2 regions of the Aquimarina sp. TRL1 genome follow, and region 1 is predicted to be linked to the other one. Evidence: riboswitches for the same ligand, from Rfam matches in the RefSeq annotation. Region 1 holds a riboswitch; the other holds the start of a gene.
What was found. A riboswitch is a leader RNA that binds a small molecule or an ion and turns the genes downstream of it on or off. The one in region 1 is predicted to bind cobalamin.

Region 1 (7,678 bases):
CATAATAGCAGTTAGAAAAATATGAATCTCCTTTTTTATCATTTTTTAGGGATACGTTATAAGGAAATAAAAATAGTAAGTTTTAATTACAAGAAAAATTTCCAGAAAGGAACAAAAGTAATTATTAATAAGAATATCCCCATTACAATTCCTAGATAACTGTATTTGTATTGTTGTTTATAAGAAATAATGCCCATATACAGACTGAGAAGACCCATAGAAAAAGTGAGGATTTTATAGACATTATAAAAGATCGTGACAAGAGGAGGAGACTCAGGAGCTGTACTTTCTGTCGTAGCAGCTTGGTACGTTTCGTAGTTTACATAATGTATAAGATAAAAACCACAACAAGCTATTAAAACAGAAAGTACTCCTCTTGTCATTTATTATTGTTTTATCGTTTTACCACTTCATCACTGACAGCAGCATCTTCAAAACTAGCCATTTGGTTTAAAAATGAAACGGCAGATTGAATGATTGGTAAAGCAATTGCAGCCCCGGTTCCTTCTCCCAGGCGTAAACCAAGATTAAGAAGGGGGACCTTATCTAAAAACCGAAGCATTTTCTGATGTCCTTGCTCCCCGGAGTTATGGGCGAATATACAGTAATCAATTACTTTGGAGTGAATAGCCTGTGCAGCTAATAGTGCAGCAGTAACAATAAAACCATCAATGATGATTGTCATTTTTAACTGTGCTGCTTCTAAAATAGCACCTGTAATCATAGCAATTTCAAAACCGCCAAATGTGGCTAATGCTTCCATGGCGGATTTAGGGCTATAACTGTTATATACTTTAGAAAGAATATTAATTTTATTTAGGATGGCGGCTTCTTGCAATCCGGTTCCGGCACCGATACAATCTTCGATTGGAATTCCGGTATAATATGCCATTAATAAAGAAGCAGCAGATGTATTCCCAATACCCATTTCTCCAAAAGCAATAGTATTACAATCATTTGATTGATGCTCTTTGACGATGGTACTTCCTCTTTCGATGGCAGCATGTAATTGTTGAGGAGTCATAGCAGGTTGTTCCTGATAATTTTTGGTACCAAAATCAATTTTAGCATCGATAAGACCTTCCACATCCTTAAAATCAAAGTTTACTCCTGCATCCACAATACTTAAATTCATAGTATTCAGATTGCAGAAGGTGTTAATTGCAGCTCCTCCTTGTAGAAAGTTAAAAACCATTTGAGAAGTAACTTCTTGTGGGAATGGATTTACTTCTCCTTTGGCAGCAATGCCGTGATCTCCAGCAAAGACAATCATGGTTGGGTTTTGGATCGATGGTTCGAGTGTGTTTTGGATTAATCCAATCTGCTTTGCAATACACTCTAATGTTCCTAAAGCTCCTTTTGGTTTTGTTTTGTTGTCAATTTTGTGTTTTAATTTTCCTTCTAATTCATCATTAGAAATAGACGTTATATTAAAATTCATTTGTGGGGTTATGTTTAATGTAATTCAAATATAATATTCGTTTTTCAGAGTTTCTGTATTTTTCTTATGTATTAGAAAAACTTTTTATTGTTACGGGAATACCGGAAATCATTAAAATAGCCTTGTCTGATTTTTTTGCTATGTATTGGTTCATCCATCCCTGGAGTTCGGTGAATTGCCTTCCTACTTTCGTACTGGCATGAACTCCCATTCCTATTTCATTAGAAATAATAATAATAGTTGCATCTATAGCTATAAGTCTGTCGAATTCCTTTTTTGCTTCTTCCAGTGCTTTTTCCACATCATTATCCAGATCGACGAAAAAGTTCGTCAGCCATAATGTTACACAATCAATAACTACGACACTTTTTTCGACAATAACGGAAGCAATTTTTTTCTCTTCTTCGATAGAAGTCCATCGGTCATCTCTTTCTTTTTTATGCCTGTCGATACGTTGTTGATGATTTTGATCCCAGACTCTGGATGTAGCAAGATAGTAAGGTGATTCGGAGAGCTCTAGAGCAAGGTTTAGGGCATAATTGCTTTTTCCTGATCGTTCTCCTCCTGTTATATAGTACAACATTGAATATTGTTTTAGTGCTATACAAATCTATTAAGATTTATTAGTCTTTTTAAAAAATAGATGAGAATTTCGTAAAAAAATACTTTTTTTTAGGAGTTTAATTGCGAAAAACATGATACATTTGCTGCGATTTTTTTGGTTTTTTAATACAATACTAAGTATTAAAAATTAAAAGGGAATCAGGTGATTTGATTTTTAACATATCAATATTCCTGAGCTGTTCCCGCAACTGTAAACTCAGCCATCTATACAATTAAGTTATAGGGTACTTATTATTATAACTGCATAACCACTGTTAGGAATTTTCTTAATGGGAAGGAAAATAATAAGATGTAAGCCAGGAGACCTGCCAGAATTCATTTGTAAAGTCAAACTTTCGGGATAAAAGTTTGGGTATGGGTAAACTACATACTTTTTTTCCCTTTTTATTAATTTATGTATGAATACATTAAAAAAGAAAGCGTTTTATAGCATTGCATTGTGCGTGCTGGGAACTAGTGTTGTAATCTCTCAAGAGAGCGGAGAAGAAAAAGTAACAACACTAGATGAGGTGGTTATTTCTGATTCTAAATTTAAACTGAAGCGAATCCACAGTGGTAAGGTAATTACTAAAATTAGTAGTAAGGAGCTGGAAAACAGTAAAGGGCAATCAGTAGCAACAGTTCTAAATAGAGTGGCAGGAGTAGAGATTAATGGAAACAGAAGTGCAGGAGGAAGAGTGTTGGGATATTATATCCGGGGAGGAAGAAACAGACAGGTGATTGTAAGAATAGATGGTGTTACAGTTAGTGACCCTTCTACGATTTCGGGAGAATTTGATTTGAGATTGTTATCGACACAATCAATTAAAGAGATCGAAATTCTCAAGGGAGCTTCTAGTACTCTGTATGGATCGGGAGCTGCCACTGCAGTAATTAATATTACAACAAAATCAGCTTCTAAAAAATCGATAAGCGTTAATTTTGATTCCAGTATAGGGACAAACCAATCTCAGGAAGATCAGGAATATGATGTGGCAGAGTTTATTAATCGGGCTTCTGTTAATGGAATTGTGGGTAAGGTGTCGTATATAGCGAGTTTTAGCAACCGATTTTCTGATGGAATTTCGGCAGCAGAGAAGTTACCGGAGGATACTTCTGAGAGTACATTTGATAAAGATGCGTACTCTCGGTTTAATGTCGCAAGTAAAATAGGGTATCAATGGAATGACCGGTTTAAATTCCATGTTTTTGGAAATCTAGATCAGTTTAAGAATGCCTATGATGCAGGAGGAGGAGCAGATGCTGCGAATAACTCTTTTAGTCGTCAATTACGAGGAGGAAGTCATTGGGAATATCAGTATGCTAATGGAAATATAGTAGCAGAAAGTAACTACTCATTATTTAGACGAAGTTTTGCGTCAGGTTCCGGATATCGAATTTCTGATAGTCGTTCCTTTACCTTTGATGTGTATAATAAATATACTTTTGCCGATGACCTTCATACGGTTTTGGGAATCAACGGAGCCAATAACGATTATGAAGCGTTTCAGGGAGCTAATGAATTTTCTGAATTAACACAGATAATCAATGATGAAGCAGCTGATTTTGATATTTTAGATCCGTATGTAAATCTGGTATATACTTCTCCTTTTGGGATGACAATTAATGCAGGAGCTAGGTTAAATATTCATAGTGAATATGGAACACACCTGGTATATAGTATAAATCCTTCATATGCATATGCTATCGGAGAAGAAAATACAATAAAGGCACTGGCTTCTTATAGTACAGCTTATATTACACCTACTTTATTTCAGTTATTTTCTCCTTCTTATGGAAACAGGGAACTAAAACCGGAAGAGAATAATACAATAGAAGCAGGTTTAGAATGGGCTAAAAAGAAAAATATGCGTGTTAGTGTCGTTTATTTTAATAGAAAAGAGAAAGAATTTGTAGATTTTGTAGATACTGGGAATTTTGTGTTTCAATATCAAAATGTGGCAGATTCTTTTAATACGCAAGGAGTAGAAGTAGAAGTATTGACCAGAATACTGAAGGATCAGCTGACAATGACTGGGAATTTTACTTATACAGATCTGGATGACGAAATTTCTCAAACCAGAATTCCTGAAATAAAGTTTAATGTTGGTGTTGGATATCAAATAAGCCCTAAGACATATTCTAATATAAGTTATCAGTTTAATGGAAGAAGAGAAGATAACTTTTTTAACCTGGCAACTTTTGCTTCGGAACCTAGGACATTGTCTTCTTATGGAGTTTTAGATGCTGCTATAAATCATCAGTTACTGGATGTAATGACAGTCTATGCTTCTGTTGATAATATATTAAATGAAGAATATCAGGAGATTTATGGATTTAGTACGCTGGGACGAAATGTGCGAATAGGAATGAATCTCAAATTTTAATATATATAGCTGAATACTCCTGTTAACGACGTAAGAGTTATTATAGAAAAAGCCTGCAATTGCAGGCTTTTTCTATAATGGTGTATGACGTTTTATTTTATTCATTGATAAAATTAAGGTCAACATCTTCTTTGTACATTCTCTGATAAGAAGAGGTAAACATTTTAGTTTCTCCAATTGTAGAGAAATGTATTGCGTTTTGTTTAGCAGAGTTCGCAGGGACAGTACCATTAGTGATATGATCTAATGCACTTTTTAAGAAAGGCTCATTAACGTCTCCTAAAATTCCTAAATTAGCTAGACTCTCCGAAAATTCAAAATCAGGAGTAAGCCCGTTATCATAATCTGTAACTCCATTTTTATTAGCTGATTTTAAAACCAATGGCTGGATTGCATACGTATGATCTTTACTAGCACCTTCTCTTCCAAAATTATGAGAATCATAAAGTGTAATGGAGGCCTGATGTTTTCCGGTTGTATTTTCTCCGATATGAATGATATCGATATAGGGTTCTAGTCCGTTCATTACTAGTTCACTGGCTGAAGCAGTTCTGTCTGTAGCCAGAACGTATAACTTACTTAGATTTAAAGAGTTTAGAAGTGTACCGTTTCTGGTAGTATCCTGAAATCTGTTGATCAACCTTTCTGGATTCGTTGATTGAAAATGTGCGGTTAATTCACTATTCCATATTTCTTTAGAGAAAACTTCTCCTTTGAACTGACCTGTAATCATAGCAGATAGGTCAATTGCTGTTCGTACTGATCCACCTCCATTATATCTGAAATCTAAGACTAAATCCGTAATACCATCAGTCTTGAACTGACCAAAAGCATCATTTAATTGTTCATCATAATCTCCTGTAAAACCATTGTACATTAAATATCCGATTTTTTGCCCGTTATAATCAATAGTTTTAGCAATATAAACTGGGTTTTCTGCATATTCTACCTGGGTGAGAGCTACTGATTTGGTAGGAGTTAGATCACCGTGGGATACAAATCCTACAGTATATGAGTCTCGCCCGAAAATTTCTCCAAAATTCGAATTAACGGTTAGTTTTTCACCATCAATTGTAGCAAAAATATCTCCTCTTTTTATGCCTTTGTTTTCGGCATCTGTTCCAGGTAGAATATATCTCACATATCCAATCACATCATTAGAATTTGCAGCGGCGCGAATTAACCCAAAATCCATTCCGTTACTTTTAGAAACTCCACTAAAGTTTTGCTCTAACTTGATATAGTCATCAGTAAGAAAACTAAAGCGGTCTTTAGGGGTCGTAGATTTTAATTTTTCATAAAGAGCTTCAGGAGTAGCAAACGTACTAAAATATTTATTTTGATCATTTACAGAACTAAAACGATTATTGGCTAAGTCAGCTACATTTTCTTTATATAAATATACCTGATTCATTCCCTTCCATATAAAACGGTGAATATTTTGATGGGGATTGTTAATTTCATTATCTGTATTTGGAGTAGTGTTGTCATCATCTCCAGAACACGAAATCAATAAGGCATTAAAAGACAACAGTAGTAGTAGTAAGTTAAATTTTGTTTTCTTTTTCATATTAGTTTGTTTTAATTCACACATTCATTATATCAGGGGTAAAATAGAATTTTATTTTTAATCTTTGTACATTCTTTGATAATTTGGGGAAAACATTTTGCTATCGCCAATAATTTCTGGTATAGTATATATGTTTTTCTGAAATTTTCTTTTCCCGGTTATATGATTTATAGCCGCTTGAAGCAGTGGTTCATTCTCATCCCCCAGTTTACCTAAATTACTAAAATTTTCTTTAACCTCAATAGTGGGAGTAAAGCCATCAAAATAATCAGTGAAGCCTGCGGCGTTTATAGATTTTAATACTAATGGCTGAATTGCATAGGTATGAGAAGGGCTGGCTTCAGATCTGGAGAAGTTAGGAGCATCGTATAATGTAATAGAAGCCTGAAACTTTCCTCGTGTACTACTTCCTATGGTAATAACATTTATGTATGGGTTTAGACCATTTATAACAAGCTCACTGGCAGAGGCAGAGCTTCGGGTGGTGAGAATGTATACGGTATTTAATTGCAAAGAGTTAATAGGTTGTCCACTTCTGGTAGTATTGTCAAAAAGATTGGTCCCTCCGAATTGATCTTGTCGATCACTGTTCCATTCTTCGGTACTAAAAACTTTTCCGTTAAATTGTCCCGTGATCATACTGGATAAATCAATGGCCGAAGTAACAGAACCTCCACCGTTATATCTCAGATCCAGAACGAGGTCTGTAATTCCTTCGGATTTAAAACCATTAAAGATATTGTTTAACTGATTGTCAAAATCTCCGGTAAATGAATTATACATTAGGTAGCCTATCTTTTTTCCGGTTACAGTTATTGTTTTGGCAATAAAAATTGGGTTTTCCTGATATTGAGATTTGGATAAACTAACTGTTTCATTTGTAGGAGTGATTACATCATCAGTATAAGTTGCTAAGCCAATGGTATATGTATCTGGATCCAGCAGCTTTTTATAATTATTTTCGGTTAATTGTTCCCCGTCGATCGTATTAAATATCATTCCTCTGGTAATTCCTTTGTTTTTAGCATCAGTATCCGGAAGTACATAGCGAACATACCCAAAAAGGTTGCTGGGAGTATCCGGGTATCTTACGAGACCAAATTCCATTCCATTATTTTTAGAAATACCATCAAAGGCTTGTTCCAGTGCAATATAATCATCGACTAAAAAACTAAATTCATCCACGGAGGAAAGAAGCCCGTCGAAGAAATCTTCTGGAGTTTCTTTACTGGTCAGAAATTCCTGGAACTCTTGGGTAGAATCAAATCTGTTATCTGCCAGATCAGGAACATCAGCTTTATATAAATAAAAATAATTCATTCCTCTCCAGATAAAATTATTAATCTCTACAGTACTCGCTGATTGTGGTACGTCATCATTATCTTTGAAGCAACTATGAGTAGTAATGCATAAAATAGTGAGTAATGCAATGTATTTCAGATTTTTCATTCGTACCTTATTATTAATATTATAAAGCTAAAAGTAACGACTTTATTATAAATTATGAAAACATTGTAACAAATTAGGAGTATAGTCGTCTCCAAAGTATAAAGCTAACGAAAGAGGTTTTATATCAATCAATCAAAAAATGAAAGAAAAGACATTTATAGCATTAACGAATGGGTTTAAGGATAAGCTCTATAGGTTGGCCAAACGACTCTTAGTAAGTAATGAGGA
Region 2 (7,678 bases), 1.0 Mb from region 1:
ATGCAGATTGTTTTGCAAAATCAGGATAACAGGGAACATGATATTCTGGATAGTGATGATTATTACCAGTTTCAAGGAGGGCTGGCAAATGCCGTAAAAACTACAAAAGGAGAAGAGGCGACGATCTATTTTGGGGATCATTCCCGACCAGAAACCCCAAAGATAAAATCATTAAAAGAAGAATTGCATAAAGTATACCGATCAAGAGTTGTAAATCCGAAATGGATTTCGGGAGTACAGCGGCATGGGTATAAAGGAGCCTTTGAAATGGCAGCTACACTGGATTATTTATTTGCATATGATGCAACTACTAATCTGGTTGATGATTTTATGTATGAAGGGATAACTGCTTCTTATTTATTGGATCCTGAAAATAAAAAATTCATCAAAGAAAATAATCCATGGGCATTACGGGATATGAGTGAACGTCTGCTGGAAGCTATTCAGCGTGGGATGTGGGAACATCCATCTGATGAAATTAAAAATCAGTTAGAAGAATTGTATATAGAAGGAGAGGGGCAGGTAGAGTAAAAGAACACCGGACCCTCAGAACAAACTATATTCCCAGAACCTTTTTTATTTTATGACCTAGCGTATTTTTCTTTTCTCCGGGCTTTTCATCTTCTTCAAATAAAATTCCTTTGACATTGAGATGATGACCGATTTGTTCTTTTCCATAATCAGATTCAAAACCTATTACTTGTTTCCTGTATTTGCACAATTGGCAGTTCATATTGGCAGTTCCGGTTTTGGCTTCTTCCAGTCGCTCATCAAAAGCTTTAAGGAGGAGCTCATCCGTTCCAAAAGGATCTGTATAGATAAATTCCTGATCCGCAACCTTGTCATCCATAGCTGTTACCTGACTGTATATTCGTTCTAGTAGTACCCCCGTAAAGAAAAAGAATGGGATGACAATAGTTCTTTTAAAACCTAATTTTTCTGTAAGAAGGAGAGATTCTTTTACAGAAGGGTAGGCAGTTCCACTATAGGCAGTAGTAGCAAATCCGTACCCCAAACCTTCCCAGAGCATACTGGTTAATTTGCAGACATCACTATTCGCATCAGGGTCAGTTGTTCCACGTCCTACGACTACCAGGCAACTTTCTTTTCTGTTGAAACCAGGGATGGTAGCTTCAGTTTCTTTAATTCGTTTTGCAGCAAGGTCCAGTAAAAAAGAATTAACACCAATGTGTTTTGCCATGGCAATATGAAGATCCTCATAATATGATTGTATTGTATTTAGCTCATACGGGATATCATTCTTGGCATGAGAACCGGCAAATAAGATAACGGGGAGTGCATAGATTTTTCGGATACCATTGAGGTACATCCGCTCTACAGCTGCTTCATAAGTAGGATGGTTAAACTCTAAAAAACCATAATCCACTTCATAACTGTCCTGATAACGATCTTTTAAAATTGTAACCAAACGTTTGAAGGATGTGACAGCAGCTTCCCTTCTGCTTCCATGACCACATAGTAAAATGCCTTCTTTCAATTTCGAATTTACTTTGATATTGCCATCTCTGACAAATGATTTATAACGTAGCGCAAAAATACATTAAAACTGTATTTTATGCCACACTAGTTGTACAAAAGAAATAAGGAAGTAGTAAAATATATACCTCACTTCATAAACTGAAGTAAGGTATATAGGGTATTCTTATAGATGATTAATAGATGTTGCTCCTATGATAAGAACTACCGGCATCTCTGGTTGTTGTTCTTCAATTAGTTGCTCGATAGTTCCAAGAGTGCCTATTATGATTTGCTGATTGGATCTCGATGCATTAGAAACAGCATTTACTGGGATGGTATCATCATTACAGGCTTCCATTAATTTAGGAACTATCCGATGAAGGCTTTTAAGTCCCATGTAGATAGAAATAGTGTTTCCTGCTTTGAGCATATGGGCAATGCCATTTAATTGCTCAAAAGAATAATCAGCAGTATGAGCGGTACAAATCAGATTAGCATTTGATTTGTTTCTTTCTGTTATCGGAATATTGAAAATACTTGCTGCAGCTAAGGAAGCGGTTATTCCGGGAACCACTTCAAAAGGGATATTGTGTTCTGTCAGATAACGGGCTTCCTCGGCAGCCCGACCATATATATATGGATCACCTGATTTTAATCGAACTACCTTTTTTCCATCTTGCTGAAACTTGCAAAGTAATTTATTAATCATCAGTTGTCGTTCTATTTGATCTGTATTATCTCCGAACTTTCGACCAACATATATTTTTTTGCAATAATTGTTGATGGTCATAATGGCATCGGAAATCAGGTTGTCATGAAGAATGACATCTGCTTGTTCAATTAGATGATGTGCTTTTACTGTCAGTAACTCCGGATCTCCAGGTCCGGCTCCTACGATTGCTATGGGGTACATTATAGTAGTTTTAAAGGATCGGGGTGAAGGTATTCATAGGCGAGTACTTCCTTGCTTTTTGCATTGGATATTAGCTTGTATGCAGTGTCTTTATGATTAGAAAAAGTAGGTGGAGTTAAGCCTATTTTTTCTGCTGCCAAGGTATAATATTCTTTGCGCAGAGGATGTTTATCGGCACAGCCGTTAAATATTTCGCCCCAATTGTTAGTATTAATTACAGATTTGATAATGCCTAAACAATCATCTCGATGTATCACATTAATAGGAGCATCTCCATTGGGAACTTCTTTTTTATTAGCAAGAAACCTTCCCGGAAGACGATCATAGCCTATTAAACCAGATAATCGAATAATTGTAAGATGATGTTGAAGTTGAGTATGCAATATCTGTTCTACCGCAGCTACTGCCTTTCCGGATTCTTTTTCCGGTTGTGTATGTCGTATTTCCGTAACCCAGTCATTTGTGTTTTCGTACACAGAGGTTGAACTAATGAAAATCACCTTTTGGTTGTTGCCAATATAAGGTAAAATACTTCGAATTTGTTGTTGGTATACTTCTGTGATGTTTGGAATTCTCCTGGGTGGGAAATTGATAATAAGTAGTTCACTTTCAGATAAAAAATCTAAATAAGTTGCAGAGGAAGCTTCCCCTAAGGTCAGTAGGTAAGGAGTTATTCCACTTTGTGTTAATATGTCGATTTTATCAGGAGAAGTAGTGGACCCCTTAACAGAGATCCCTTCTTTTATAAAATCTTTAGCTAGTGGAAGTCCTAACCATCCGCAACCTAAAATACTTATTTGTTTAAGGTTCATTTTTTATTCTTATATGTTCTGGGTTCATTCCCAGATAAATAGATAGGATATGATGCCATGAAGCAATATCTTCCTCTTTTATCCAGCAGGTTACCAGATGATTACCTTTTTTATTTTTTAGCCTAATTGCTTTGGTAAAGATAGCTGTTTTTTTCAACCAGATTACTTCTGCCGAAGTAACTTTTCTTTCTACAAGGTTATCATCAGCATCTTTTGGGATACCTGCAATTGCTAATTTTATATTGATTTGATCTCCTGTTATAGAGAGATCGTATTTTTCATGATATGATATTACATGAGGAGTTTTTATATCAAAAAACATGCCATCATTGAGTTCTATTGCGATTTTTTTATCTTTTTGAAACAAATATTGAAATAATGGATATAAATGCTGGTCAGAGGCAAATGCTTTGGCAATGAGAGCATCTCCTAAATGAGGATCTGTCTTATGCGTAAATGAAGTCAGGGTAACTTTACGTTCTTTATCTGTTTTAATAGTATCCCATCCTTCTTTGTATAATAGATGTTCTTCAACTTTTTCCGGAGTATTATTCAAATGGCAGGATACGATATCGATTGCCTTTTCAGGACTAAGGTTTTTATACCAGAAATTACCAGGTTGTACAATCCATGTAGGAGCATTTTCACATCGTCCGTTGCATCGGGTTTTAATCGTGTGTATATCATCCCATGCTCCTTCATTACGCAAGTATGCTCTTGCTTCTCGTATTGCAATTTCGCTATTGGCACGCTGGCAAGATCCTCCGTCACAAAACTGAAAAGTAGTTTTTACGTTTGTTAAGTTTTTTCCCATGATGATTAAGAGTTAATAAATAGAAAATGGATAAAAATAAAAGCAGAAAAGCATACTTTTATAGATGCTCTAGTACGACTTTCAGAAGAGGATATGAAATGTATTGACCGATTGAAGTTATAGCAGAATTTCATACCACATAACATTAGTTTTTTCATATAAAAATTAGTGTTAGGTGGGAAAAAGTTATAGAAATAAAAAGATAGTATGTATACTACCATACGTCTCCTATGTCTAACCCTTTACCCGAGAGTTATTAAATAGTACCAAATTCATTTGGTATCATAATTTTGGTGGCAGGTCTCCTGACTTAGCTATGCATATAATACCTTCCCATATCATAGAATTGTATACAGTGGTTTATAGATATATACATTGATCTGAGCTTCACAGTTGCGGGAACAGTTTTGGAATCACACCAAATTCCCTTTTCATCTTAGTAGAATAAGAACCACAAAATCAGCGCAAATATAAGCGATTTTATTTTTTCCTTTTTTTTCGGCGCTTTTTGAGCTTTCTTTTATAAAACTTCCATCCCAGAACAACTCCTGTACCACTGATTATTGTTCCTCCTAGTAATAAAAAGATTAGGGTTATATCCCATAATGGGCGGTTCCATGCTAAAAAAGAAAAATCCAGACTGTGCAATCCATGGTATAACCAGCGTTCTATTTTGTTTTTAGTAGATGATTTAAATAAGAAACTGGCAGTGTCAGGATCTATATAATATGTAATATCTTGCTCGGTGTTGATTCTCAAAACAGGAAGTTTCCTCGTATTGTGCCTGCTATAATAGTAAGCATCATATTCGGTTAACAAAGAAATATCCTCAATTTTATTTTTTAGAGAAAAGAGTTGAATAATAGCAGCAAAATTCTCTTTGGTATACGAGAAATCAGTAGTATTCAAGAAAGATGTATGTGTATTGGAAGCTGTAATAAAATGAGTTAGTATGTCCCCCTGAAATTTAGAAAATACAATTTCTCTAGCGGTATTTACTTTGGAGGATTGACCAAAAAGTTGCCAAGTGATATCTTCAAAGTCTGTTAGTACGAATGGGTGTTTTTTCCATAATTGTTGCTCTGTTTTAGAAAGAGAGGTACTGGGAGTCCAATTTAAGGGAGTCATGCTCATCATTCCGCTAAATGTCCATGTACAAACAAACACTCCAAAAATAAGCCCGAAATAATAATGTAGGTTATACCATTTGTTTTTGAAACGTTGGAATCGTTTTTTAGGCTTTTTTTTGTATCGGATAATTCCGGTATACATCCCGGAAATGGTCATGATAAGTCCAAAAAAAGCTAACCAGGTTACCAATTGATACCATAAGGTATTGTGCACTCTTAGATCTCTGAAATAAATCCAATGAGGGATGGCTCCTAACCACGTCCAGAAACGTTCTTTATGAGTTGTTTTTTGTAGTAATTCACCCGTTAGAGAAGATACATACACATGCGTTTTTGAAGGATCTTCAAAGGTAATTTTATAAATAGGCAGATGTGACAGGAAATGAGTCCTTGGAATCCATTGATCCAGTTCTGTCAAGGAAGTAATTTCAGATACAGCAGTTATTTGTGTGGCAGCTGTTGCTATATCTAACGCCCTTTTAGATGAGATGTCTAGGAGGGCTCCAGTGTCCGCATATCTGGAAATTGTTTTTCCGGTTGTTGTTTTTAGGTGAAAAACCGGACGATGTAATTGTTGCTGTAATCGCAGTGAAGTGATTTCCTGTACACTGTCTTTTTGAAAAATATGAAACGGAGATAGTAGTGTTCCTGTAATTCCTTTCTCTTGTAAGGAAATCCGTTCTTTTCCTGATAGTTTAGGAAAGCTTTGATACATCATAACAAAGCCTGATAAAAACCAGCAAAGAAATAAAACACAAAAAAAAGAACCTAACCAGTGGTGTATATTGATGATCAGTTTTTTCATTACATAGGAGTTTGTTTATGAAGAGAAAGTTATGCTCTTCCTTAAAATACAAAGACCAGTATTATTGCGATATACTGGTCTTTGATGTTATTTATTCTAAAAAGAATACGATAAACTTATCTTATAGTTGCGTTCCTGCCCCACAAAGTATTGATTGGCATATATAGCATCTGTAAAATATAATTCATCTGTGATATTATTGAGATTAAAAGCGATTCGTGCATTCTTTATTTCATAAAAAAGAGTCCCGTCTAATGTAGTATATGCGGGTAATTCATAGGTGTTATCTGAATTGGTGTAATTAGCAGAAGTATGGTTCATCCCGAATCCAATTCCCAATCCTTTGAATTTTGTAGTAGGTAATTTATAACTTACCCAGGCATTGGCGAGATGTTTTGGAGCAAAAGGAAGTTGATTTCCCTCTGGGGTGGTTTGCAATTCCCTATTATAATCACTGATAGACGCATCAGCAAATGCATATCCCGCTTTAATAAATAATCCATTAATAGGATGAGCTTGAATATCGAATTCTATCCCTTTAGAGTCCGCTTCACCAATCTGTCTGTAATCTTCAACACTTGTTTTTTCTACAATATTGTTTTTTAGCATGTAAAAGGCAGAGAAAGTGGCAGCAAGTACTTTGTTTTGATATTTAATTCCGGCTTCTGTCTGATATCCGGTTTCAGGATCAAAAACTTGTCCATTAGGAGCGATTCTTCGGGTTGGCTTAAAATAATCAGAATAAGAAGAGAATATACTAATATGTTTGGTTGGCTGATAAACTAATCCGGAACGAAGTGTAAAAGCAGTCGAAGGAATTTTTGTTTTTTCACCGTATTCCAAAACGTTTCTGTTATTATCGATTTCATCTCGGTAGTAGGTACCATTAAAAATGTCATACCTCATACCGATCATTACTTTTACCTTGGGAAGTAGGTGGATTAAATCCTGAATAAAGAAAGAATTGACAAATTCTTCTTTGACATCTACTCTTTTGTCTACAGCTTCAATATGTCCCTGGTTTAATATAGGGTTTTGAACTGCAATCGTGCTAAAAGTTCCTTCTCCGATAACCTCACCTCTAAATGTTTTTCGATCCAGATAACTAAGGCTATACCCAGCAACTGAGGTATGAGATATTTTTCCTGTTTTGAATGTATATGAAAGGTCTAGTTGATTTTGTAGTGTTTTGGTCGTATGATTAAAATAGAAAGGAAATGCTCTGGTGATAGAGTCTTTGGTCTCGTTTACTTCTAAAAATTCTGTCGAAAGATAATCAATATCATCGTCAGAATAAGAGAGGTGATTCGAAAGCTTTAGATCATCTGAAAAAGTGTGTGTGTATTTTAATTGATAATCAAAACGCTTGTGTCTCAGATAATCCTGAGGATCATTGTATCGGGTTTCAGGATCCATTCCTTTTATAAGAGATCCGTCTTCATCGACAGGAATTCCCGTATCGGTGTCATAAACATCATTATTTGCCTGAATATAAAATTCAAAAGCATCTTTTTGAGTAGGAGAGAACTCTAGCATAAGAGCCCCGTTATTGGTTTCTACTCCATAATCTCTCCAGCCATTTGTTCGGGTAATTCCAAAATCAGCTCTGTACTTTAATGTTTCACTAATCGGACCTCCAATACCAAAAGAAGCGTTATAGGTATCAAAACTTCCGTATGTAGCTGTAACATTTCCGGTTTGTTGATCCGTAGGTCTTTTTCGTAC

Region 2: it holds a riboswitch for cobalamin, as region 1 does, so the genes downstream of both, HN014_RS19870 (ferredoxin) here and HN014_RS15635 (TonB-dependent siderophore receptor) in region 1, are expected to answer to the same signal.

The regions. Positions count from the first base shown of each region.
Region 1 is NZ_CP053590.1:3,794,226-3,801,903, forward strand. It holds gene HN014_RS15615 (adenosylcobinamide-GDP ribazoletransferase) at 1-42, opposite strand, end outside; gene HN014_RS15620 (hypothetical protein) at 87-383, opposite strand; gene cobT (nicotinate-nucleotide--dimethylbenzimidazole phosphoribosyltransferase) at 395-1,441, opposite strand; gene HN014_RS15630 (bifunctional adenosylcobinamide kinase/adenosylcobinamide-phosphate guanylyltransferase) at 1,506-2,024, opposite strand; cobalamin riboswitch at 2,144-2,393, shown strand; gene HN014_RS15635 (TonB-dependent siderophore receptor) at 2,464-4,431, shown strand; gene HN014_RS15640 (S41 family peptidase) at 4,529-6,001, opposite strand; gene HN014_RS15645 (S41 family peptidase) at 6,059-7,450, opposite strand; gene HN014_RS15650 (RNA polymerase sigma factor) at 7,590-7,678, shown strand, end outside.
Region 2 is NZ_CP053590.1:4,813,785-4,821,462, reverse strand. It holds gene cobN (cobaltochelatase subunit CobN) at 1-531, shown strand, start outside; gene HN014_RS19885 (sirohydrochlorin chelatase) at 557-1,498, opposite strand; gene cobA (uroporphyrinogen-III C-methyltransferase) at 1,664-2,392, opposite strand; gene HN014_RS19875 (SDR family oxidoreductase) at 2,392-3,204, opposite strand; gene HN014_RS19870 (ferredoxin) at 3,194-4,018, opposite strand; cobalamin riboswitch at 4,296-4,489, opposite strand; gene HN014_RS19865 (PepSY-associated TM helix domain-containing protein) at 4,499-5,953, opposite strand; gene HN014_RS19860 (TonB-dependent receptor) at 6,050-7,678, opposite strand, start outside.